3 regions of the Erwinia persicina genome follow, and region 2 is predicted to be linked to each of the others. Evidence: predicted binding sites of a transcription regulator. Region 2 holds the regulator's gene; each other region holds the start of a gene.
The links. Region 2 encodes LexA, which represses DNA repair genes until DNA is damaged. Its sites were predicted from a motif close to TNCTGTATGTACATACAGNA; they were not measured.
Positions count from the first base shown of each region.

Region 1: umuD (translesion error-prone DNA polymerase V autoproteolytic subunit) is a predicted target of LexA. The motif match lies at 3,999-4,018, and genes of this name have one in related genera.
Region 3: mutH (DNA mismatch repair endonuclease MutH) is a predicted target of LexA. The motif match lies at 5,555-5,574, and genes of this name have one in related genera.

Region 1 is NZ_CP082141.1:2,814,318-2,819,846, forward strand. Features, by position in the region: gene K6L24_RS12770 (hypothetical protein) at 1-96, shown strand, start outside; gene K6L24_RS12775 (LysR family transcriptional regulator) at 119-1,024, opposite strand; gene K6L24_RS12780 (zinc-dependent alcohol dehydrogenase family protein) at 1,266-2,279, shown strand; gene umuC (translesion error-prone DNA polymerase V subunit UmuC) at 2,296-3,558, opposite strand; gene umuD (translesion error-prone DNA polymerase V autoproteolytic subunit) at 3,558-3,980, opposite strand; gene K6L24_RS12795 (VOC family protein) at 4,501-4,887, shown strand; gene K6L24_RS12800 (GNAT family N-acetyltransferase) at 5,078-5,529, shown strand, end outside.
Region 2 is NZ_CP082141.1:4,297,402-4,306,625, reverse strand. Features, by position in the region: gene K6L24_RS19900 (YjbH domain-containing protein) at 1-1,540, shown strand, start outside; gene psiE (phosphate-starvation-inducible protein PsiE) at 1,687-2,103, shown strand; gene ubiC (chorismate lyase) at 2,209-2,742, shown strand; gene ubiA (4-hydroxybenzoate octaprenyltransferase) at 2,744-3,607, shown strand; gene plsB (glycerol-3-phosphate 1-O-acyltransferase PlsB) at 3,661-6,084, opposite strand; gene K6L24_RS19875 (diacylglycerol kinase) at 6,212-6,580, shown strand; gene lexA (transcriptional repressor LexA) at 6,687-7,295, shown strand; gene dinF (MATE family efflux transporter DinF) at 7,382-8,704, shown strand; gene K6L24_RS19860 (CsbD family protein) at 8,919-9,128, shown strand.
Region 3 is NZ_CP082141.1:916,644-925,867, reverse strand. Features, by position in the region: gene K6L24_RS04205 (prepilin peptidase-dependent protein) at 1-206, opposite strand, end outside; gene thyA (thymidylate synthase) at 396-1,190, opposite strand; gene lgt (prolipoprotein diacylglyceryl transferase) at 1,187-2,065, opposite strand; gene ptsP (phosphoenolpyruvate--protein phosphotransferase) at 2,336-4,582, opposite strand; gene rppH (RNA pyrophosphohydrolase) at 4,595-5,122, opposite strand; gene mutH (DNA mismatch repair endonuclease MutH) at 5,808-6,494, shown strand; gene K6L24_RS04175 (TerC family protein) at 6,583-7,293, shown strand; gene K6L24_RS04170 (YgdI/YgdR family lipoprotein) at 7,464-7,679, shown strand; gene K6L24_RS04165 (NADP(H)-dependent aldo-keto reductase) at 7,883-8,923, shown strand; gene lplT (lysophospholipid transporter LplT) at 8,978-9,224, opposite strand, start outside.

The DNA of each region.
Region 1 (5,529 bases), 1.5 Mb from region 2:
CCACTGGTGGCTTTTCTGGTGATTATCAGCCTTTGTTTGCCTGGCATTGTGCTGGCGCGATGGCATCAACGGGACGCCCGTATCCCTCTGCCCTGACGGTAGCGCCGGCCGGTGGAAATCAGACGCCCTGCTGGCTGGCAAATAGCGCGGAAAACCAGTCGATAAAGACCCTGACCTTAGGCGAAAGGTAGCGCCTGTCCGGGTATAAAATGGACACCGGTTTCGTCACGGCGGCGTATGGCGTCAGCACCTCTTGCAACCGGCCGGTAGCGATAGACGGTTCCAGAGCGGTGCGTAGCGCATGAAGCATTCCTAACCCCGCCAGACCACAGGAAAGCAGGACGTCTGAATTGTTGACCAGCATACTGCTGGCAGGACGTCGCGCCACCGTCTCGCCGTCGACGACAAAATTCCACGCCATCACTTCACGACTGTGTTCGCTGAAAAAGTTAACCGCCTTGTGGTGTATCAGGTCGTCTGGCGTCAGCGGCGTACCGTATTTTTCCAGATACGAGGGCGCGGCGCAGGTGGCCATCCGCACACGGCCTAACCGCCGGGAGATAAAGCTGGAATCATCCAGTTCGCCGAGGCGGATTGCGCAGTCAATCCCCTCAGCGACCAGATCTGCCTTGCGGTCAGAGGCGGTCAGCACCATCTCTATATCAGGGTAAAGGCTCTGAAAATCAGCCAGCGCAGGCACCAGAATGCCATGCGTCAGGGCAAGCGGCGCGTCGATACGTAAACGTCCCCGGGGCGGCTGCGTGGGGGAAAATGACGCCATGAGATCGCTGACCTCAAGCAGCAGCAGCCTGGCCCGCTGATAAAACGCCTCCCCCTCTGCCGTCAGGCTCAGGCTGCGCGTGGTGCGGTGCAGCAGCTTAACGCCCAGATCCGCCTCAATCTGCTGGATCGCCCGGGTGACCGCAGGGCGGTGAAGTTGCAGTGCATCCGCAGCTTTGGTAAAGCTGCGCAATTCGACGACCTGAACAAACACCTTCATTGAATCAAGCATAGTGGGATGCATCATACCTCTTCACCTTCCTGATGAACCGACATCGCGCGACGCCTTTCACACATTATACCCGGGATCGCGTGCCCCGCTGGTGAGCATTGTTTCACTAACAGTAACACTGAAGTATCCGGGCGCCTCTTTTTCCCGCCCCCTGCCGTGACTATCCTGACCGGCAATGGGTGGCTCAGGAGTCTGACCGGGGCTGAATGTTTCAGCCCCCTCCCGACACCGATGATTAAGAGGAAGCACAACGATGAAAGCATGGTTACTGAAAGATTTTGGCCTTAACAACCTCAAGCTGGAAGACGTTCCTGTTCCGACGCCAGGTCCGGGTGAACTGCTGGTGAAGGTAGGTGCAGTGTCACTGAATTTTCGTGATAAAGCCATTGTGGAGGGATTCTACGAGCCTCACCGGGTACCCGCCTCCCTCATCCCCGTCTCTGACGCCGCCGGTACGGTCGTGTCAACCGGAGAAGGTGTTACCCGCTTCGGCATCGGCGATCGCGTGAATTCCCATCTCTACTCACGCTGGCTTGACGGCGAACCCGCCGCGGATGAGCCCGACTGGTGTACAGGAATGCCTCTGCCCGGCGGCCTCGCTGAATACATGATTATTCATGAAGACAGCGCGGTACAGGCCCCGGAGAATATGACGGATGAGGAAGCCTCAACGCTGCCGATCGCCGCACTGACCGCCTGGTATTCGCTGATGGAGGCGGGAAATCTGCAGCCGGGTCAGACCGTGCTGGTCCAGGGGACGGGCGGCGTATCGGTGTTTGCCGCGCAAATCGCCCATGCTTACGGCGCACGGGTGATCGCCACCTCCAGCAACGATGAAAATCTTGCCCGCATTAAAGCGCTGGGCGCTGATGAAGGCATCAACTATAAAACCCATCCCGACTGGGAAAAGAAAGTCCTTGAACTGACCGGCGGTAAAGGGGCTGACATCACGGTTGAAGTGGCTGGCGGTAACGGGATCAACCAGTCCGTTCAGGCAACAAAAGTGGCCGGCACGGTGGCCCAGGTGGGTTTCCTGACGGGCCAGACCGCAGAGCTGGATCTGATGTCAGTGATTTTCCGTCAGACCACCCTGCGGGGCATTGCCGTGGCGCCGCGCGCCGCATTTGACCGCATGAATCCGTTCCTGAACCAGCACAATATCGTGCCGGTGATTGAAAAGGTGTACCCCTTCAGCGAGGCGATTGAAGCATTTGAACATCTGTCGCGCGGCGCATTCGGTAAAATCGTGATCAAAATTGCTGATTAGCGCCAGATAAGAGCGCTCATTTCGCCACCGGCAGATCGGCGTAGCGGGTTGTATAAGCGGGCGATAGCATCTCCCGCTTCATCGCCCAGGCTTTTTCAATGCCCTGTCCGGCAAACCACACTTTGCCTTTTCCTGACTGATTCAGTCTGTCAATGACCCCCATCAGCACTTCGCTGTTGAGGGGCGACGGGGAGGCGTCAAACAGGTTCATCTGCGCCACCCCCTGCGAGAAAAAGTCCCCCAGCATCACCCCGGCTTTCATATAACGATGCCCCTCAACCCAAATCCGGTCGAGTGCCTCCGTTGCCACGCGAAGGATATCCCGCGTGTCGTTCGAGGGCGTCAGCAGCGTGCCAGAGGCCTGATTACCATAGAACACTTCGCCTTCCGCATGGGGGCTGGTACGCAGAAAAACGCTGATAAACCGACAGTACTGGCCATCTTCCCGCAGCTTTGCGGCCGCGCGTTCGGCATAGGCGCACACGGCCTGCCGCATCTCGTCGTATTCCGTGATGCGTGAGCCAAACGATCGTGAACACATGATTTGCTGCCTGGCGGGCGCCAGATCCTCCAGCGTCAGGCACGGCTCACCGCGCAGTTCACGCACGGTTCGCTCCAGTACCACATTGAAATGTTTGCGAATGGTGCTGGTACTTTGCTCCGACAAATCTTTCGCCGTGATGATGCCCATCGCATTCAGCCTCTTACTGATGCGCCGCCCCACGCCCCACACATCTTCGACCGCGACTAACCCCATCAGCTTCCGCTGGCGCTCAACATCCGACAGATCCAGCACCCCGCCGGTCTTCGTCCATTTTTTGGCTGCGTGGTTGGCCAGTTTGGCTAAGGTCTTGGTAGGCGCAATGCCCACCCCCACCGTCAGATGCGTATCCCGCTTCACCCGCTCCCGTATTTCCCGGCCGAACTCGTCAAGGATCCGACACTGGCGGACGCCCGTCAGGTCCATAAAGGCCTCATCGATGGAGTAAATTTCGATAGCGGGAGCCATCTGCTCAAGGGTAGTCATCACCCGGTGGCTCATGTCGGCATACAGCGCATAGTTAGAGCTGAAGACGTGGATATTATGCTGTTTTATCTGGTCTTTAAGCTTGAAATAGGGAGCGCCCATCGGGATGTTTAACTTTTTGACTTCGGCACTGCGCGCAATAATACAGCCGTCGTTATTACTCAGTACAACTACCGCTTTGCCACGCAGATCGGGCCGGAATACGGTTTCGCAGCTGGCGTAGAACGAATTGACATCCACCAGGGCAAACATTAGCGGTGTATCGTCTTAATGACGTGCTTCACCACGCCAAAGATCTCAAACTGATCGGGGTCAGCAATGGGAATAACGGAATACGCCGGGTTCATCGGCCTGAGGGAAAGAGAGGGTGTGGTGATCAGCTGCTTGACGGTGAACTCGCCCGATAAGGCAGCGACAATGATGTCCCCGTGCACGGCATTCAGTGCGCTGTCAACGACCAGCATATCGCCATCGTTTATCCCCGCGCCAATCATTGAGTCCCCGCTGACCCGGATAAAATAGGTTGAACTTGGGTGAGCAATAAGCAGATGGTTCAGATCCAGACGCTGCTCAACATAATCCTGGGCCGGAGACGGAAATCCGCACGGCACGCGCTCAATAAACAGGGGTAACGCGACAATCGCGTGAATATCGGCAGGCTTAAAAAACATCATGACTGTCTTCTCATTATTTACTGTGTTTATATACAGTATTATTGATCGACCAGCGCAATCAAGTTGATTCATGGGAATTTTGGTAAAGCCGTTGGTGGAAAAGAAGATTTAGTTGGCAGCTGCGACATGCTATGAGGTCAACGTGAGTAAGTTATGCCGCCGAAAACCTCCGGGCATACAGGGTATAAGGATATGGCTGCCGTAAACAGCGCAGCCGTAAGGCTGAAAACTACGGGCTGACAGTCTAATGTCGTTACGCGTTGTCGTTATTTGTCGCCTATGCCTCATGTCGCGGTGAAGTGAGTCGTCGCTTACAGAAGCTGTTCGCGACGACGCTAATGAGTCTGCTTTTCGCTCACAGCAGACGGCTTGTCCCGTTAGTCTGTCTGCCTGGTGCCGAAAGCGGACGTTAACAAGGCGTGTTATAGCGTGAGCTCTCAGGGGAAAATTAAAAACATGATAGCGTGTAAACTCAAGCCGGACTCCAACGTTTATGCAGTCTTTTCGCAAGGATCCCCACATGTTTACTCATATGCGTATTGCCAGACCCGTCACTAATCTTGAGAGATCTTTTCTTATGTACAGTCAGGGGCTGGGTTTGCACAAAATTGCTGAATTCAACGATCATCACGGTTTCAATGGCGTTATGTTAGGGCGGGAAGATTTAGACTGGCATATAGAATTCACTTTTTGCCATCACCATTCTGTTCACCCTTTGCATACTGAGGAGGATTTACTCGTTCTTTATTACCCGGATAAAGATGAATGGATACATGCTTGCGAAAGAGTGAAAAATGCCGGTTTCAGAATGGCAAAGTCATTTAACCCATACTGGGATGTGAACGGAAGGACATTTGTTGATTCCGACAGATACAGGGTGGTTCTGCAAAACAAGGGATGGGCATAAGCTCAAGAAATATAAGTTGCCACCTTCTTGCTGCAAGCTAAACATCTGCTTCTTGCTCACAGCAGACGACTTGTCCCACTCCGCCAGGTGCCAGAAGCGGACGTTGCTCCCGTTATATGCATTTTTGGAAACAGAGCTGTGCAAGGTGGTCAATATTAGCCAAACTCTGGCACTAAGATAAGGAAAAATAATGATGACACAGCAAGCACCTCAACTTGAAACAGAACGCCTGATTTTAAAGCAATTTACACTTGATGATTTCCCGGCACTCAGAGAGTGCTGGGCGACGCCTGAAATGGCGAAGATTAATGGCGGAGAAAATCCAACGCCAGAAATGGTCTGGACCCGCTTATTACGTTATATCGGGCACTGGCAGGCGTTAGGGTATGGCTACTGGGCAGTGTTTGAAAAAACGACAGGCCGTTATGCTGGTGCGTTTGGATTTCAGGATGCGCATCGTGATATCACGCCTGAGTTGCAATACCCTGAAGCTGGATGGACATTGATTCCAGAAGTTCGTGGCAACGGTTATGCGTCTGAAGCACTGGCCGCAGTTTTACTATGGGCCGACAGGACATTCTCCTCTCCGGTGTGCTGTATTATTGATGAAGAAAACAAACGTTCAAATTATTTAGCTGAACG
Region 2 (9,224 bases):
GGGCAGCGGCACCGCCGGGTCGGTGAGCGGTGGCGATATGTTTAAAGGGCCAACAGCCATTTTCGGCGGCATTGAGTATCAGACCCCGTGGCAACCGCTGCGCCTGAAGATGGAGTATGAAGGCAACGATTATAAAGATGACTTTGCCGGGCGCCTGGAACAGAAGAGCAAACTTAACGTCGGGGCAATCTACCGGCTTACCGACTGGGCGGATGTCAATGTCAGCTATGAGCGTGGCAACACCTTTATGGCCGGTTTCACCCTGCGCACTAACTTTAACGATCTGCACCAGAATCAGCGGGATATGCCGAAGCCGGAATACAATCCGCAGCCGCAGGACCGCTTCCTTGAGCCCACGCTGACCGCCAACCAACTGACCGACCTGAAGTACAACGCCGGTCTGAATGCGCCAAATCTTCAGGTGGACGGCAGCACGATGACCGTCACCGGGGAGCAGTATAAATACCGTGATACGCAGCGCGGCGTCGACCGCGCCAACGTCATCCTTGCCAACCACCTGCCGGAAGGCGTGGATACGTTGCGTGTGACACAAACGCGCAGCCATATGCCACAGGTGACCACGGAAACCAATGTGGGCAGCCTGCAACGCCAGCTGGCGGGATATCCGCTGGGACGGGAAGAGACGCTTCAGCAGCAGCGAGTGGATCCGCGCGATCCGGGGCATACTGAGCAGGGCTTCCGTATCGACGGCGACCGTCTGAGCTACAGCCTGTCACCGGTGCTCAACCAGTCAGTCGGTGGGCCGGAGAGCTTCTACCTTTACCAGGTGGGCGTAATGGCGAACGCCAGCTTCTGGCTGACGGACCACTTGCTGCTGGACGGCAGCCTGTTTGGCAACCTGGCCAACAACTACGACAAGTTTAATTACAACGGTGCGCCGGCGGACTCCTCCCTGCCACGGGTGCGTACCCATATTCGTGACTACGTTGAAAATAACGTCTATGTGAATAACCTGCAGGCCAACTACATGCATGAGCTCGGCAACGGGTTCTACGGACAGGTGTACGGTGGCTATCTGGAAACCATGTATGGCGGGGCCGGCGGCGAAGTGCTTTATCGTCCGCTGGATGCCAGCTGGGCCGTGGGGGTGGACGCCAACTACGTCAAACAGCGTGACTGGGACAACATGATGAAATTCACCGACTACAGCGCGAAGGTGGGCAACATTACCGGTTACTGGCAGCCGTGGTTTATGCGCAACGTACTGGTGAAAGCCAGCGTCGGGCAGTACCTGGCGGAAGATAAAGGCGTGACGGTGGATATTTCGAAGCGCTTCGACAGCGGTATTACCGTCGGGGCTTACGCCACCAAAACCAACGTCTCTGCGGAAGAGTACGGCGAGGGTGACTTCACCAAGGGCTTCTATATCTCCGTGCCGATGGATGTCTTCAGCGTGTCACCAACCCGCGGTCGTGCGCAGGTGAACTGGACTCCGCTGACGCGTGATGGTGGTCAGATGCTGGGTCGTAAGTACCAGCTGTACGATATGACCACCGACCGCGACGCAAATTACCGTTAAATCCCGGCGTTACGGCGGGGCGGCCTTTTTTCCCGGTCGCCCCGTCATGCGGTAAGCCTCATCGAAATGTTGTGATCTGCATCACACTCAAGCATATTGTTATCCGTCGGCATTCCCGACGGATAACAGTGACTTTGAGGTGTATCATGACGTCCCAGGAACGTAACACGCCCGCCACCCGGCTGGCCTTTGCCCTGCAAATGGTTTTAAACACCGGCCTGATTGTGCTGGCCTGCATTCTGATCATCTTTCTTGGCAAAGAGACCATCCATCTGGGTAACGTGCTGCTGAATACCGGCGAGCAGACGTCGTCTTATCTGCTTATCGAAGGTATCGTGATTTACTTCCTCTACTTTGAGTTTATCGCGCTGATCATTAAGTATTTCCAGTCTGGTTACCATTTCCCGCTGCGCTACTTTGTCTATATCGGCATTACGGCCATCATTCGCCTGATCATTGTCGACCATAAAAACCCCTTTGATACCCTGGCCTATGCTATCGCCATCCTGATTCTGGTGATCACCCTGTGGCTGGCAAACAGCAACCGCCTGAAGCGCGAATAAGTCTGTAAACGCGCCATAAATTCACGGCTATTTGCCCGGCTTTGATAGGTTTGCCGCCAGGGTCTGCGTTACACTGACGCATCGAAGATTTTGCGGAGAAGTGTTATGGCTGAGAACGCGCTGTCGCAATTGCGCGCGATCAACTGGCTGCCGGATTCATCCCCTCTGTTAACGGCCCCCCTGCTTGACTGGCTGATGGAAGTCGATTCCATGACGCGTCGCTTTGAGCGTCACTGCCAGGCGGTGACGGTGAACCTGCTGCGTGAGGGATTTATCAGTGCGCAGGAAGCGGCAGACGATAAAGATATCGTGCTGCTGCCTGCCGAGCCGCGTTACTGGCTGCGGGAAATTGAACTCTGTGGCGACGGCGTCCCCTGGCTGGTCGCCCGCACGCTGGTGCCGGAATCCACCCTCAACGGCCCCGAACAGAAGCTGCAACAGCTGGGCACGGTACCGCTGGGCCGCTATCTTTTTGCCTCTTCAACGCTGACGCGTGACTTTATTGATGTTGGCCACAGCGATACGCTGTGGGGCCGGCGTTCGCGCCTGCGTCTGTCAGGCAAGCCACTGTTACTGACCGAACTGTTTTTACCTGCCTCCCCGCTCTATGCCAGCGTGGCGGCAGAAGGGGGAGCATAGCGTGGAGAAGAGCGTGCCAATGAGTAAAATGGCGGCCTACAGCCGTCTGATGCGTATTGATAAACCGATAGGATCACTACTGCTGCTGTGGCCCACGCTGTGGGCGCTGTGGCTGGCAGGAAGGCAGGCACCGCCGCTTAACGTGCTGCTGGTGTTTGTGCTGGGCGTATTTTTTATGCGTGCAGCCGGCTGCGTGGTGAATGATTTTGCTGACCGAAAAATTGATGGCTTTGTAAAGCGTACCCGTGAGCGCCCGCTACCCAGTGGCGCGGTGACCCCGCGTGAAGCCAAACTGCTGTTTGCCGGCCTGGTGCTGATCTCCTTTGCGCTGGTGCTGACCATGAACAGCATGACCATCTGGCTGTCGCTGGGTGGCCTGGGCCTGGCCTGGCTCTATCCGTTTATGAAACGCTACACCCATCTGCCGCAGGTGGTACTGGGTGCGGCCTTTGGCTGGGCGATCCCGATGGGTTGGGCGGCGGTCAGCGAGAGCGTGCCGCTGACCTGCTGGCTGCTGTTCCTGGCCAATATCTGCTGGACGGTGGCCTACGACACCCAGTATGCGATGGTTGACCGTGATGACGACCTGAAGATTGGGGTGAAATCCACCGCCATTCTCTTTGGTCGTTACGATAAGCTGATTATTGGCCTGCTTCAGCTGGCCACGCTGTGCCTGATGGCGCTGGTGGGCTGGCAGCTGCATCTCAACGGTATCTTTTACTGGTCGGTGCTGGTGGCGGGTGTGTTCTTTGTGCATCAGCAGAAGCTGATTGCCAGGCGGCGCCGTGAGCTGTGCTTTAAGGCGTTTCTGAACAATAACTGGGTAGGATTGGTACTGTTTATGGGCGTGGTACTGGGTATCTGAGAGTAAACTGAAGGGCCGATCCACTATGGAATCGGCCCGCTATCCTTACCGTATCAGTCGAGCTCTACCGCACTCTCAATGGTCATTCTGACGTCCTGAGTGATCAGGTCGGCCAGCAGCTGGTAAACCTGCTGTGTCTGTTCAACCTGGGCATCACCGGAATCACTGATATAGCCTTCATCCCGCAGCGTTAACACTAGCGACGTAAATACTGCCTTGTCGAAGAACTCCGGCGCATTAATGCCGTGGAGTACGGACAGACGCTGTGCCATGGTCCGGCTCTCTTTTTCCAGCGTTCCGCGGTTAATGGCCGGTTTTGCGCTGAGAATCGAGAAGGTGATTGAATAGCGCTGCAGGGTTTCACGTACGCCCGCTGCCAGCAGCTGCAGGGTACGGAAACGACCGGCACTGAGACGCAGGCTGCTCTCTTCAGCCACCAGCAGTCCCTGACGGGCCATTTCTGCCACCAGTGAGTCCAGCACCTGCGCCAGCTCATCGCTGTTCCAGCGCAGGAACAGTTCGCTCTTCAGCATCGGATAAATCACCGTGACCTGACGCAGCAGTTCGGCGCGGCTGATTTCGCGATGCTGCATCAGGATGGCAGCAATCAGCGAAGGCATCACCAGCATATGGTGAATGTTGTTGCGGTAATAGGTCATCAGTACCGCCTGCTCGCGCGGCAGCACCACGATTTCACCGATGCTGTCCTGCTCCAGCTCGAACTTGTTCATACTCAGCGCATGTTCCAGCATCGCTTCCGGGGTCATATCCGGCACGGTTGAGTCAGGCGAGTAGGGGACGTTGCGCAGCAGCTGTACGTAACAATCAAGCTGTTCGGTCAGCTGTTCACGGGTCATGGAGCGCTGACGCGAGGCCAGCAGGGCGGTCACGCAGAGGTTCATGGCGTTGGCCGCCCCGGCATTGTTGATCCGCACCATCACTTTCTGCGCGATGTCGTTGACGGCCGGGGTCAACCATGCCGGGCGCTGCGCCTCAATCGGATCGATGGCGTCACGCCACTCCGGCACCTGATTATTCAGGTAGGCAATCAGCGGCAGCGGTTCACCAAAATTGACATAGCCCTGGCCCAGGTTGCGCAGCTTACGCAGCCCGCGCACCATCGACATAAAGCCTTCTTTCTCTTTGGTCGCGCCGCGCAGCTCTTTCGCGTAGGTGCCCACTTCCATCACATGCTCGTAGCCGATATAAATCGGCACCAGGGTGATAGGGCGATTGCCACCGCGCAGCATCGCCTGGATGGTCATCGACAGCGTGCCGGTTTTCGGGTCCAGCAGGCGGCCCGTACGTGAACGGCCCCCTTCCACAAAGTACTCAACGGAATAGCCACGGGTGAACAGTTCACCCAGGTATTCGCGGAACACCGTGGAGTAAAGCTTGTTGCCCTTAAAGGTTCGCCGGATAAAGAAGGCGCCCAGGCGGCGGAAGATCGGGCCGGCAGGCCAGAAGTTCAGATTGATGCCGGCTGCGATATGCGGCGGCACCAGTCCCTGGTGATAAAGCACGTAGGAGAGAAGCAGGTAATCCATGTGGCTGCGGTGACAGGGAACATAGACAATTTCATGCCCGTCCTGCGCCAGCTGGCGCACGCGTTCACCGCCGTTAACATTAATTCCCTGGTATAATTTGCTCCAGGTCCAGCCCATAATGCGGTCGGTCAGGCGAATCGCTTCGTAAGAGAAGTCAGCGGCGATCTCTTCCATCAGCTCAACGGCATTCTGCTGGGCTTTTTCATGGGAGATCTTTTTGCTGCGTGCCTCATCCTCTACCGCTTTGGCGATAGCCTTGGACTGCAGCAGCTTGTTGAACAGATCCTGACGCACCGGCAGGCGTGGGCCGACGGCGGCCAGACGCTGGCGGGCGAAGTGCATCCTGGCGACGCGTGCCAGCTTCTGGGCAATGATTTTATCGGTGCCGTGTTCAGTCGCCATATGGCGCAGAGATACCATCGGCGAGAAGCGCACGAAGCTGTCGCGGCCCAGCCAGAGCACCGCAAAGAATTTCTGAATGCCGTTCAGCATTCGCAGGTGCGGCTGATCGTCACCCTGAACTTCGCGGCCAGGGGCACGGCCAAACATCACCGATACCGGCACCATCTGCACATCCAGTTCGGGATGATTACGGTGCAGGTCGAGATATTCGTGGAACAGCTTGACCGACTGCAGATTCGGCACAAAATACGGGAAAACGCGTGGGCCATCATGGATAAACACATGGCGGGGCAGAACTGTGCCGTCAATCTCCAGCGGTTCCAGGGGATCGGGAAGGTCCTGTTTGCGACACTGCTCACGCAGGGCAAGGAGATCCGCCTTTGAATCATAAGGCAGCACATACATAATAGGGCGCGACGTATCAAGCCCGAGTTCGGCAACCGGTTCAGCCGGGATTGCCTTACTTTTTACCAGTAATTTAACTGGCAGATTCAATAAGTTATAATATAAATTACGCCAACCTGACATAGATAACATGAAGCCTCTTGTTAGCAAAGCGCCGCAAGCATACCAGAAAGCGCCAACAGAATCTGTGGTGTTGAAAAACCTGTAGTTCCACTCATTGACGTTAAACTTCTCAAAGGGTTCCCTGATTATGGCAAATAATGTCACTGGACTGACACGAATCATAAAAGCGGCTGGCTACTCGTGGAAAGGCATCCGCGCGGCATGGCAGCATGAAGCGGCCTTTCGCCAGGAAGCCGTGGCGGCCATTATCGCTATTGCCATCGCCGTCTGGCTGGACGTCGATGCGGTTACCCGGGTGTTGCTGATAGGGTCGGTGGTGATGGTGATTATTGTGGAAATCCTCAACAGCGCCATCGAAGCCGTCGTTGACCGTATCGGCAGTGAAATTCATCCGCTGGCCGGGCGGGCGAAAGATATGGGGTCAGCGGCGGTGCTGTTGGCTATCTTGCTGGCAATGTTTGTCTGGATCATGCTGTTAGTGCCGCATTTGCGATGAGTTTTCCAAAAATCGCCACAAACGGTATTTCGCCCAACTTTAGGTTTTCAATGTCTAAATACCTGTATATACTCACAGTCGACTGTATAAACAACCAGGGGGCGGGATGAAAGCACTAACGGCAAGGCAGCAGCAGGTCTATGACCTGATTCGCGACCACATTAATCAAACCGGCATGCCACCAACGCGCGCGGAGATTGCTGCGCAGCTCGGTTTCCGTTCCCCGAATGCGGCTGAAGAACACCTGAAGGCGTTAGCGCGTAAGGGCGTAATTGAGATCGTATCCGGCGCTTCGCGCGGTATTCGCCTGATGATGGAAGAAGAAGACGGTCTTCCACTGATTGGTCGCGTGGCAGCAGGTGAACCTTTGCTGGCAGAACAGCATATTGAAGGCCACTATAAGGTTGACCCTGACCTCTTTAAACCCGGCGCAGACTTCCTGCTGCGTGTTAGCGGAATGTCGATGAAAGACATCGGTATTATGGACGGCGACCTGTTAGCCGTGCATAAAACGGAAGATGTGCGTAATGGCCAGGTCGTGGTGGCGCGCATTGACGACGAAGTGACGGTAAAACGCCTGAAAAGGCAGGGGAATACGGTGCAGCTGCTGCCCGAAAACCCGGATTTCAAACCGATCATCGTTGACCTGCGTCAGCAGACACTGACGATTGAAGGCCTGGCTGTCGGTGTGATCCGCAACGGCAACTGGCTGTAACCGGTACTTCACTCCCCGCTAAATGCTGTGTGCTGCTTAAGCGGCGCGCAGCATCGTCAGTGAGGGTTTTCCGCTGATGGACTCTGATGACACTGCTGACCCCCGCAGATAAAAGCCTCTGGCGGCTCGCGCTGCCGATGATCCTCTCTAATATCACCGTGCCTCTGCTAGGCCTGGTCGATACGGCCGTGATTGGCCATCTGGACAGCCCCACTTATCTGGGCGGTGTCGCGATTGGCACGACCATTACCAGTTTCCTGTTTATGCTGTTGCTGTTTTTACGCATGAGCACCACCGGGCTGACGGCACAGGCCTTTGGCGCTAACGATAAACAGGCCCTGGCGCGTGCGCTGATGCAGCCGCTGCTGCTGGCCGTTTCTGCCGGGCTGCTGTTTATTGTCCTGAAGCAGCCGATCACGCATCTGGCGCTGGGGATAACGGGCGGCAGTGACGACGTCCTGCATCAGGCCGCACTGTTTATGCAGATACGCTGGCTCAGTGCGCCGGCGACGCTGGCAAATCTGGTGCTGCTGGGCTGGCTGCTTGGTGTGCAGTATGCCCGGGCACCGGTCATCCTGCTGGTCGTCGGTAATCTGGTGAATATCGTGCTCGACCTCTGGTTTGTCATCGGGCTGAAGTGGGGCGTGCAGGGGGCCGCAGCGGCAACGGTAATCGCGGAATACACCAGTCTGATCGTCGGCCTGCTGCTGGTATGGCGGGTTATGGTGATGCGGGGCCTGTCACTGCGTCTGATGTTAAGGGCCTGGCGGGGAGATGTGTCGCGACTGCTGCGTCTGAACCGCGACATCATGCTGCGTTCGCTCCTGTTGCAGATCTGCTTCGCCTCGCTGACCCTCGTTGGCGCGCGCCTGGGTAATGACATCGTGGCGGTCAATGCCGTACTGCTGATGTTTCTTACCTTCACCGCCTACGCGCTGGACGGCTTTGCCTATGCGGTGGAGGCCTGTTCCGGTGAAGCGTATGGTGCACGCAACAGCCAGCAGTTACTGAGCGTGTGGCACGCTGCCTGCCGTCAGTCTCTGGTCGTTGCGCTGGGGTTCTCCCTGCTTTATGCCCTGGCGGGTGAGCACATTGTTGCGCTACTGACCTCCCTTGAACCGCTGCGCCAGCTTGCCGACCAGTATTTATGGTGGCAGGTGTTGATGCCACTGGCGGGAGTAGGCTGCTATCTGCTGGATGGAATGTTTATTGGCGCGACCCGCGCCAGCGAGATGCGTAACAGTATGGCCGTCGCCGCGCTGGGTTTCGGACTGACGCTGTGCAGCGTCCCCTGGCTGGGCAATCACGGCCTGTGGCTGGCGATTACGTTATTTCTCCTACTGCGCGGCGTGACGCTGTGGGCGATCTGGCGGCGGCACTGGCGTCACGGCACATGGTTTATTCCCTGAAACATTTACTTACGTAAGTACCGCTTCGCTAGCTCGCTGATTTGGCTGTTTTTTTAGGGTGTTTAACACCAATAGCCAGGGCGTTAACGGCTCAGGTGCGATTTCTCTACTACAATTATCTCTGTGTCAGGCAATTAACCAGATAATTATCTGGCTAATCGGCCCAACTCCAGGCTGTTAAAGCTGTTTTAACCCAAGGTAGAGGAATCACATTATGAATAAAGACGAAGCCGGCGGTAACTGGAAACAGTTGAAAGGTAAAGTGAAAGAACAATGGGGTAAGCTGACTGACGATGACCTGACCGTGGTTGAAGGTAAACGCGATCAGTTAGTGGGTAAAATTCAGGAGCGTTACGGCTATCAAAAAGATCAGGCCGAAAAAGAACTGAAAGACTGGGAAACACGTAACGACCATCGCTGGTAACACAGCGGGACGTTAAGCTCCAGGCTCCTACCCGGCACAAGGATTGTGCCAACCCTTTTACCAAAGCTCTCGCCCCGTTATTCCCGTACTCTCCTT
Region 3 (9,224 bases), 1.3 Mb from region 2:
CAAAGGATATGCTCGACATTATGCCAGTTGGCATCGCTGCGTAGCCGGAATAACAGACGCTGGATCTGCTGCGCGCTGTCATTGAGCTGCTGGCGCTGCTGCCAGCGCTGCCAGCCGCTCCAACCACTCAGACTGAGCAGGGCAAGCAGAGTCAGCACCACCATCATTTCCAGCAGGGTAAATCCATTAAGGTTTTGCTTTTTCATGAACGGCATTGTGCGCTTTTAACCCGCAGGGGCCAGCGCCTGTTCGCGTTATTGCGCGACGTCATGCAGAGTGATTGCCCGCTTGCAGGCATATTCATTTACGTTGAGAGGAAGATTCCAGAAGGGCAGACAACTGTGGGGGGGCACCGCGTCTGGCGATGACGCCCCCGGGAAAGGGGGCGGTACGCCTCAGATCGCGACCGGTGCTTTAATGGCCGGGTGCGGATCGTAGCCTTCAATCTCAAAATCGTCGAAACGATAGTCAAACAGGGAGGCCGGTTTGCGTTTGATGATCAGTTTCGGCAGCGCACGGGGTTCACGTGACAGCTGCAGGCGCGACTGTTCAAGGTGGTTACTGTAAAGATGGGTGTCCCCGCCAGTCCAGACAAAATCACCCACTTCCAGCTCGCACTGCTGTGCCATCATATGCACCAGTAACGCATAGCTGGCGATATTGAACGGCAGGCCAAGGAAGATATCGCACGAACGCTGATAAAGCTGGCAGGAGAGTTTACCGTCGGCCACATAGAACTGGAAAAAGGCATGGCAGGGTGCCAGCGCCATCTGATCCAGCTCACCGACGTTCCAGGCTGACACAATAATACGGCGAGAGTCCGGGTCGCTTTTCAGCTGTTCAACCACCTTTGTCAGCTGGTCAATCTGTGCCCCGTCAGGTGCGCCCCAGCTGCGCCATTGCTTGCCGTAAACCGGGCCAAGATCGCCATTTTCATCAGCCCACTCGTCCCAGATCGACACCTTATTTTCTTTCAGGTAAGCAATGTTGGTGTCGCCATTCAGGAACCATAACAGCTCATGAATAATGGAGCGCAGATGACACTTCTTGGTGGTCACCAGTGGGAAACCTTCCTGCAGGTTGAAACGCATCTGATGACCAAAAATCGACAGTGTGCCGGTACCGGTACGATCGTTTTTTGGTGTGCCCTGATCGAGCACGTGCTGCATTAACGCCAGATACTGTTTCATTTTTCCCCACGAACCTGAGTCTGCGGGCGACGACGATACGCCCAAACCATCATAATCACACCAGCCACAATCATCGGTATGGAGAGGATCTGCCCCATACTGATACCGCTGAACAGACCAAGCTGCTGATCAGGCTGGCGGAAGAACTCAACGATAATGCGGAACGCACCGTAACCAATCAGGAACAGCCCGGACACCGCACCCATCGGACGGGATTTGCGAATAAAGACGTTGAGAATAATAAACAGCACGATGCCTTCAAGGATCAGCTCATAAAGCTGTGAAGGATGGCGCGGCAATACCCCGTAAGTCGACAGCAACTGCTGCCACTCAGGGTGAGTCGCCACCAGAGCGATATCTTCGCTACGGGAGCCCGGGAACAGCATCGCCCACGGCAGGTTCGGATCGACACGTCCCCACAGCTCGCCGTTAATAAAGTTACCGAGGCGACCCGCGCCCAGACCGAACGGGATCAGCGGTGCCATGAAATCAGCCACCTGGAAGAAATGACGTTTAGTGCGGTAAGCAAAGATCATCATCACCACGATCACCCCAATCAGGCCACCGTGGAACGACATACCGCCATCCCATACTTTGAACAGATACAGCGGGTTGTCGAGGAACAACGGCATGTTATAGAACAGGACATAGCCGATACGCCCACCAAGGAAGACGCCAAGGAAGCCCGCATACAGCAGGTTCTCCACCTCTTCTTTTTTCCAGCCACTGCCCGGTTTGTTAGCCCGGCGCACGGCCAGCCACATCGCGAAAACAAAGCCCACAAGGTACATCAGTCCGTACCAGTGCAGAGAAACTGGCCCGATGGAGAAAATCACCGGATCAAATTGAGGGAAAGCCAGATAGCCGTTATTCATCTTTCACCATTGTTAAAGTCAGTCCTGACAGGCAGCCGCGCAAGGAGGGGCTGCATAAGGCGCGCATGATAGCATAATGCGAATTACTGCGTTCTCAGCTAACTGTAAACTTTATTAAGCAGGCTGCAGAGGCAATGACGTTTCAGCTGTTTCGGTTGCCACCCGTCTTAAGCCAGCCAGCGCGCAGACCAGCAGAATGTGCAGATAATAAATCAGGATCGGCGCCTGAGCCATGAGGCACCGGCAAACAAAACAGCCCTTAAGCCCCTTTCACCTGCCGCCGCGAATCAGCCCGCCCAGTCCCCGTCTTTCCATGAACGAGGCCACCTGATGCCGCACTTCGGTGGCGAACTGCGCTTCCAGTCCACGTTGCGCCAGGTGTTGTGCCTCTTCCTGGTCGAGATGCCTCAGCAGGTATTTCACGCGCGCCACGTTGCGGCCGTTCATACTGAGATGGTGGTATCCCATACCCACCAGCAGTGCTACGCACATCGGGTCACCGGCCATTTCACCACACAAACAGAGCTCGATTCCCGCTCGTTGTGTCTCTTCTGCAATACTTTTTAACGCACGCAGCATGGCCGGATGCAGACTGTCATACAGGCTGGCCACCCGGGTGTTATTTCGATCGACCGCCAGCAGGTACTGCGTCAGATCGTTGGTCCCAACGGAGACAAAGTCCACCCGGCCTTTTAGCTGACCAATCATAAAGATCATCGACGGCACTTCAACCATCACACCAATGCGCGGCTGCGGAATGGCGTAACCGAGCATCTCTTCCACTTCACGCGCAGCGCGGGCGATCAGGCGTCTTGCCTCATCAATCTCTTCCAGGCTGGTGATCATCGGCAGCAGGATATTGAGATTATCACTGGCTACGTTGGCGCGTAGCATGGCCCGGAGTTGTACCAGGAAAATTTCCGGCTGGTCGAGCGTCAGGCGGATGCCCCGCCAGCCCAGGCACGGGTTCTCTTCGCTGATCGGCATATACGGCAGCTGTTTATCCGCCCCGACATCCAGCGTACGTAAAGTGACGGGTTTATCGAGGAAGAGCTGCAACATGCCCTGATATTGCGCCACCTGCTCTTCTTCCGAAGGGAAACCGTTTTGTAGCATAAAGGGAATTTCGGTGCGGTAGAGGCCCACGCCATCTACCCGGTTACCCACCATCTGTTCATGCTCTGCGCTCAGGCCGGCGTTCAGCATCACCTTGACCGGCTCGCCGCTTTTGAGCGCGCCAGGCAGGAAGACAAAATCCTCCGCCAGCAGGCTCAGTTCATTCTCTTCACTGATCAGACGCTGGTATTCCTGCACCAGCACCGGTTCCGGATCCACCAGCAGTTCGCCACGATAGCCGTCAACGATCAGCAGACGCCCTTTCATCAGCTCAGGCTGAATGTCGGCCCCCATCACGGTAGGGATCCCCATCGCCCGAACCATAATAGCGGCGTGGGAATTCGCGGCCCCATCGCGCACCACCACGCCCGCCAGCCGGTCACGCGGCAGCTCGGCAAGGGTGGTTGCCGTCAGTTCATCGGCCACCAGCACAAAGCGCTCGGGCCAGGTATTGGTACCCTGCACCGTGTCATCGAGGTGAAACAGCAGGCGCTGCCCCAGCACACGCAGGTCACCGGAGCGCTCGCGCAGATAGCTGTCCTGAAGGCTGGCAAACTGGGCGGCGAACTTCTCGATCACCTTTTTAACCGCCCACTCGGCGACGGAACCGGCGTCGATTTCCGCCAGCAGATCTTTTTTCAGTCGGGCGTCAGTTAACAGGTGCGAGTAGAGATCAAAGATCGCCGCACTCTCTTTATGCATACTGGCGGTGAAACGCTTGCTGTAGCGGCGAAACTCACTGGAAGCTTCACTCATTGCCAGCGCCAGTCGTTCACGCTCTCTGACCGTATCGAGGGTTGAAGCCGCAAACACATTTTCCAGCGAGGGTTGGCTGGAGTCGACCCAGCCCTGGGCGACGGCCACGCCAGGCGCGGCTGCCAGAGCACGGATACGGGTTTGCCGGTATTGACCAAACAGGGCATTCAGCTGGGACTGAGAGAGAATGGCCGCCATCTGAGTGGCCAGCGTAACCAGAAATGACTCTTCACTTTCATCAAACTGGCGGTGCTCACGTTGCTGAACCACCAGCACACCAAGCAACTGGCGACGGCTGATAATCGGCACGCCAAGGAAAGAGCGAAAACGCTCTTCCTTTACGGAGGGGATGTATTTAAAACTTGGGTGACTCTGCGCATCAGCAAGGTTAATCGGCTCGGCCAGACGCCCCACCAGCCCGACAATCCCTTCATCAAAGGCCAGGGCGACGGTGCGCCCACGCGGCTTTTTTAGCCCACGCGTAGCCATCAGGTAGTAGCAGCGACGATCGTGATCCGCGAGGTAGACCGAACACACTTCGGTTTGCATCGCCAGACAGATTTCGTTAACCAAAATGTCCAGCGCCTCGGTAAGCCGGGGCGCTGCCGCCACTTTCTCAACTATTTCGCGTAGCTGTGTGAGCATAATCTACGTGGCTTAACCTCTCTTCCGTCGAAAACCTGGCGCATTTCGTTGTACGGCATTCTCCTGCAGGGGCATAACCACGCCGGCAAACTCTTTCATCACGCGTCGGTAAACGTCGCGTTTAAAAGAGACCACCTGGCGAACCGGATACCAAAAGCTCACCCACCGCCAGCCATCAAATTCTGGCGTACTGCTGGTTTGCATGTTGATATCCGCGTCATTGCACATCAGCTGCAGAAGATACCACTTCTGTTTTTGGCCGATACAAACCGGCTTTGTGTCCCAACGCACCAAACGTTTTGGCAACTTATATCGTAACCAGTTACGGGTAGATGCAAGGATGCGGACATCCTTACGGTTCAAACCGACTTCCTCGAAAAGTTCGCGGTACATCGCCTGCTCCGCCGTTTCTCCAGGGTTGATACCGCCCTGGGGAAACTGCCAGGAGTGTTGACCGTAACGTCTGGCCCACAGCACCTGTCCCTGCTTGTTACATATTACGATACCAACATTCGGGCGGTAGCCATCATCATCGATCACCGGACTACCTCAAACTAAAACTGGATGTTCTGATTGTTTCATACTCCTTACAGACGGTAAACCACTGGTTTCAGGCGAGGTGACGACGCCAGGCTGGGATAACTCGCCCAATTTGGCAAAGTTATAAACAGAAACACGAATAAAAGGGCGATCTTATTCACGTTTTCTGTGGATAGCTTTGTGCAGAACTCTGTTAACAGGTGGGGAAAACTTTCTCTCACTCTTAAAGCGCTGTTTTTTAAACTCAGAATAAACCCATAGGAATCATTAGGTTTTAACGTTAACCACAGCATTTCCCCCGGTTGTCATTCGTTTGTCATGTGACCCGGATCGTCAACTGGTGAAAGATCGAACGCTGACGACGTTATCCACAGAATAAGCAGATTATGTGGGCATGAAAAACGCAAAACAGGGTAAAAACAGCGCCGTCAAGGCTGTAAATGGAAACAGTATTCGTGCAGAAAGGAAGTTATCCCTCTTTTCTGTGGATAAGTACCCTCGTGATCCTGTTCATTGTCGGTGGCAACCCGGGTAAAACTGTCGGAAGCGGGCTTTTTACAGGGACGAAGTGCAATAAAAAAACACGAGTTATCATGCTATTATTGGTGTTTTCCCCAGATAAGTGAGTCAGATTCGCTGTGTGGGCAAAATGCGTCTATTTTTTAAACACAATACAGGTCTGATTATGACTGACCCTCATCACATCGTTCCACCTCCACAGGATGAGGAGGAACTGCTGGCCCGCGCCTCTGCACTGGCAGGATATACGCTGGGTGAACTGGCGCAGCGGATTTCACTGCCCGTGCCGCGCGATCTTAAGCGGGATAAAGGCTGGGTGGGCATGCTGCTGGAGCGCTATCTGGGTGCCAGCGCAGGCAGTAAACCCGAGCAGGATTTCGCCAGTATCGGCGTTGAGTTGAAAACCATTCCAGTGGACGCCAGCGGTCGCCCCCTGGAAACCACGTTTGTCTGCGTCGCCCCTCTGACCGGAAACAGTGGTGTCACCTGGCAGAACAGTCACGTCCGCCATAAACTGACGCGGGTGCTCTGGATCCCGGTGGAAGGAGATCGCGCCATCCCGCTGGCGCAACGTCACGTGGGCGCGCCCCTGCTATGGAGTCCGGACGCCAGTGAGGAGCAGCGCCTTCAGCGCGACTGGGAGGAGTTGATGGACATGATCGTGCTGGGCCAGGTCGAGCAGATTACGGCACGTCATGGAGAAGTACTGCAGATACGCCCCAAGGCGGCGAACAGCAAAGCGCTGACGGAGGGTATCGGCCGCGATGGCCAGCCGATCATGACGCTGCCACGCGGCTTTTATCTAAAGAAAACCTTCACTGCGCCGCTGCTGGCACGACATTTTCTTCTTTAAGAAATTGCATCAAAGATTTTCCCACTATCGTCAACCTTGCGTATAATCGTCGTTTAGCTTTTGTTTAAGTTTAAGGTGTGCTTTTAACATGTTTGAATGGATTGCCGATCCCAATGCCTGGCTCGCGCTTGGCACGCTGACGATCCTCGAGATTGTTCTCGGGATAGATAACATTATTTTCCTCTCGCTGGTCGTCGCCAAACTGCCAGCGCATCAACAAAACACCGCCCGACGTATTGGTCTGGCCGGCGCGATGTTAATGCGCCTTGGTCTGCTGGCCTCTATTGCCTGGGTTATCCGTCTGACGGATCCGTTGTTTACCCTGATGGATCACGCGTTCTCGGCACGAGACCTGATCCTGCTATTTGGTGGACTGTTCCTGCTCTGGAAGTCGAGCATGGAGATTCATGAAACCATTGAGGGCGGGGGAAGCGAACACACGACGAAAGTGCATTCGTTTTTCGGAGCCATCGTGCAGATCATGGTACTGGATATCATCTTCAGCCTGGACTCGGTGATCACCGCCGTCGGCCTTTCAGATCATCTGATTATCATGATGGCCGCCGTGGTGATTGCCGTGTTGGTGATGATGTTTGCCGCCCGGGCCATCGGTGAGTTTGTTGACCGCCATCCGTCGGTAAAAATGCTGGCACTGGCGTTCCTGATCCTGGTCGGATTCACTCTGATGCTGGAAAGTTTCAGTATTCACATTCCAAAAGGCTACATCTACTTCGCGATGTTCTTCTCCATGGCCGTGGAATGCCTTAATCTGGCACGCAATAAAAAGCGTCCGCTATAAGATAATGTCCCTGCCCGTCCCCACTGGTCGGGCAGGATACAATGTGAGCAATATGTCAATGGTATGCTGTGCGCAGCGTCTATTTTCAGACTCATACTATTATCGTTACAGGGAAAATAGTTTATTACTACACTGATACCGGTTGAGTAATAAACATTAGGGAGACAAGTATGAAGTGGATTTTGGGTGCAGCAGTCGTCGGCCTGGCTATGTTAACGTCCGGATGCAGCAGCGACTACGTCATGGCGACCAAAGAAGGCAAGATGATTATGACCGATGGTAAGCCGCAGATCGATAAAGAGACTGGCCTGGTGAAATATACGGACGATAGCGGTCATGAAAAGCAAATCAACGGTGATGAAGTCTCATCCATTGTTGAGCGTTAAGCGCATATTGCCACCTGACCCGTGCGGTTAAAGGTGGCTCGCTAAAGCACTTCCCGATAAATCCCCCCTTCCCCCGCCCGTTCAGCACGGTTATAGTCAAAAACCGGGTTTTCGGTGCGACACGTGCCAGCCCCAGGCAAAAAGCCCCTGTTGCGGACGCCCTGATGTCCCTGACCTTTGAATAATGAAAAAGGAAGCCGGCAATGCATTATCACCGTATCCCCCACAGCACCCTGGAAGTCAGTACTCTGGGGTTGGGCACCATGACGTTTGGTGAGCAAAACAGCGAAGCCGACGCCCATGCACAACTGGATTATGCCCTGAGCCGCGGCATCAACCTGATTGATACTGCCGAAATGTACCCCGTCCCGCCACGCCCGGAAACGCAGGGTCTGACCGAGCAGTATATCGGCAGCTGGCTGGCGGCACGCGGTAATCGCGATAAGGTCATCCTGGCCTCTAAAGTCTCCGGGCCGATTCGTGGCGCTGATGCCTCCATCCGTCCGGGCCAGGCGCTGGATCGCAAAAATATACGCAGCGCGCTGGATGCCAGCCTGAAGCGGCTGAATACCGATTATCTCGACCTGTATCAGTTGCACTGGCCGCAGCGCCAGACCAACTGTTTTGGTAAGCTGAACTATGAGTACACCGACAGCGCAGCAACCGTAACGCTGCTGGAAACACTGGAGGCGCTGACTGAACAGGTGCGGGCCGGTAAAATTCGCTATATCGGCGTGTCGAACGAAACGCCGTGGGGCGTAATGCGCTATCTGCAACTGGCGGAGAAACATGAACTGCCGCGTATCGTCAGCATCCAGAATCCCTACAGCCTGCTGAACCGCAGCTTTGAAGTCGGTCTGGCCGAAATCAGCCAGCATGAAGGCGTCGAGCTGCTGGCCTATTCCAGCCTGGCCTTCGGTACACTGAGTGGGAAATACCTTAACGGTGCACAGCCTGCCGGGGCGCGTAACACCCTGTTCAGCCGTTTCAAACGCTACAGTAGCGAACAGTCTGTCGGGGCCATTACCGAGTATGTCGCCCTGGCGAAGCAGCACGGACTGGATCCCTCGCAAATGGCACTGGCCTTCGTACGCCAGCAGCCGTTTGTCGCCAGCACCTTACTGGGGGCGACCACGCTGGAACAGTTGAAGATCAATATCGACAGCTATGATGTCACGCTGAATGAAGAGGTCATGGAAGGACTGGAAGCGATCCATCGTCGCTTTACCTATCCAGCGCCTTAATCCGGAAGCCACCGCCAGGGCACGCTTGCGCCCTGGCGGTGTGGTATTACTCTCTCAGAGCGAGGTCGTCACTTTACGTTTCTGAGCCAGCTGCCAGCCCCACAGTACCGCAATCGCCAGGGCAAAAAGTGCACCGAAGCCCACACCTGTCGCCACCGGCGGCGCACCGAACTTAATCGCCAGCGTATAAAGTCCGAGCATCAACAGCATCGCGGTATTTTCACCCAGATTCTGTACCGCGACGGCATTGCCTGTGCCAACGGTATCTTTCCCACGCATCTGCAACAGCGCATTCAGCGGC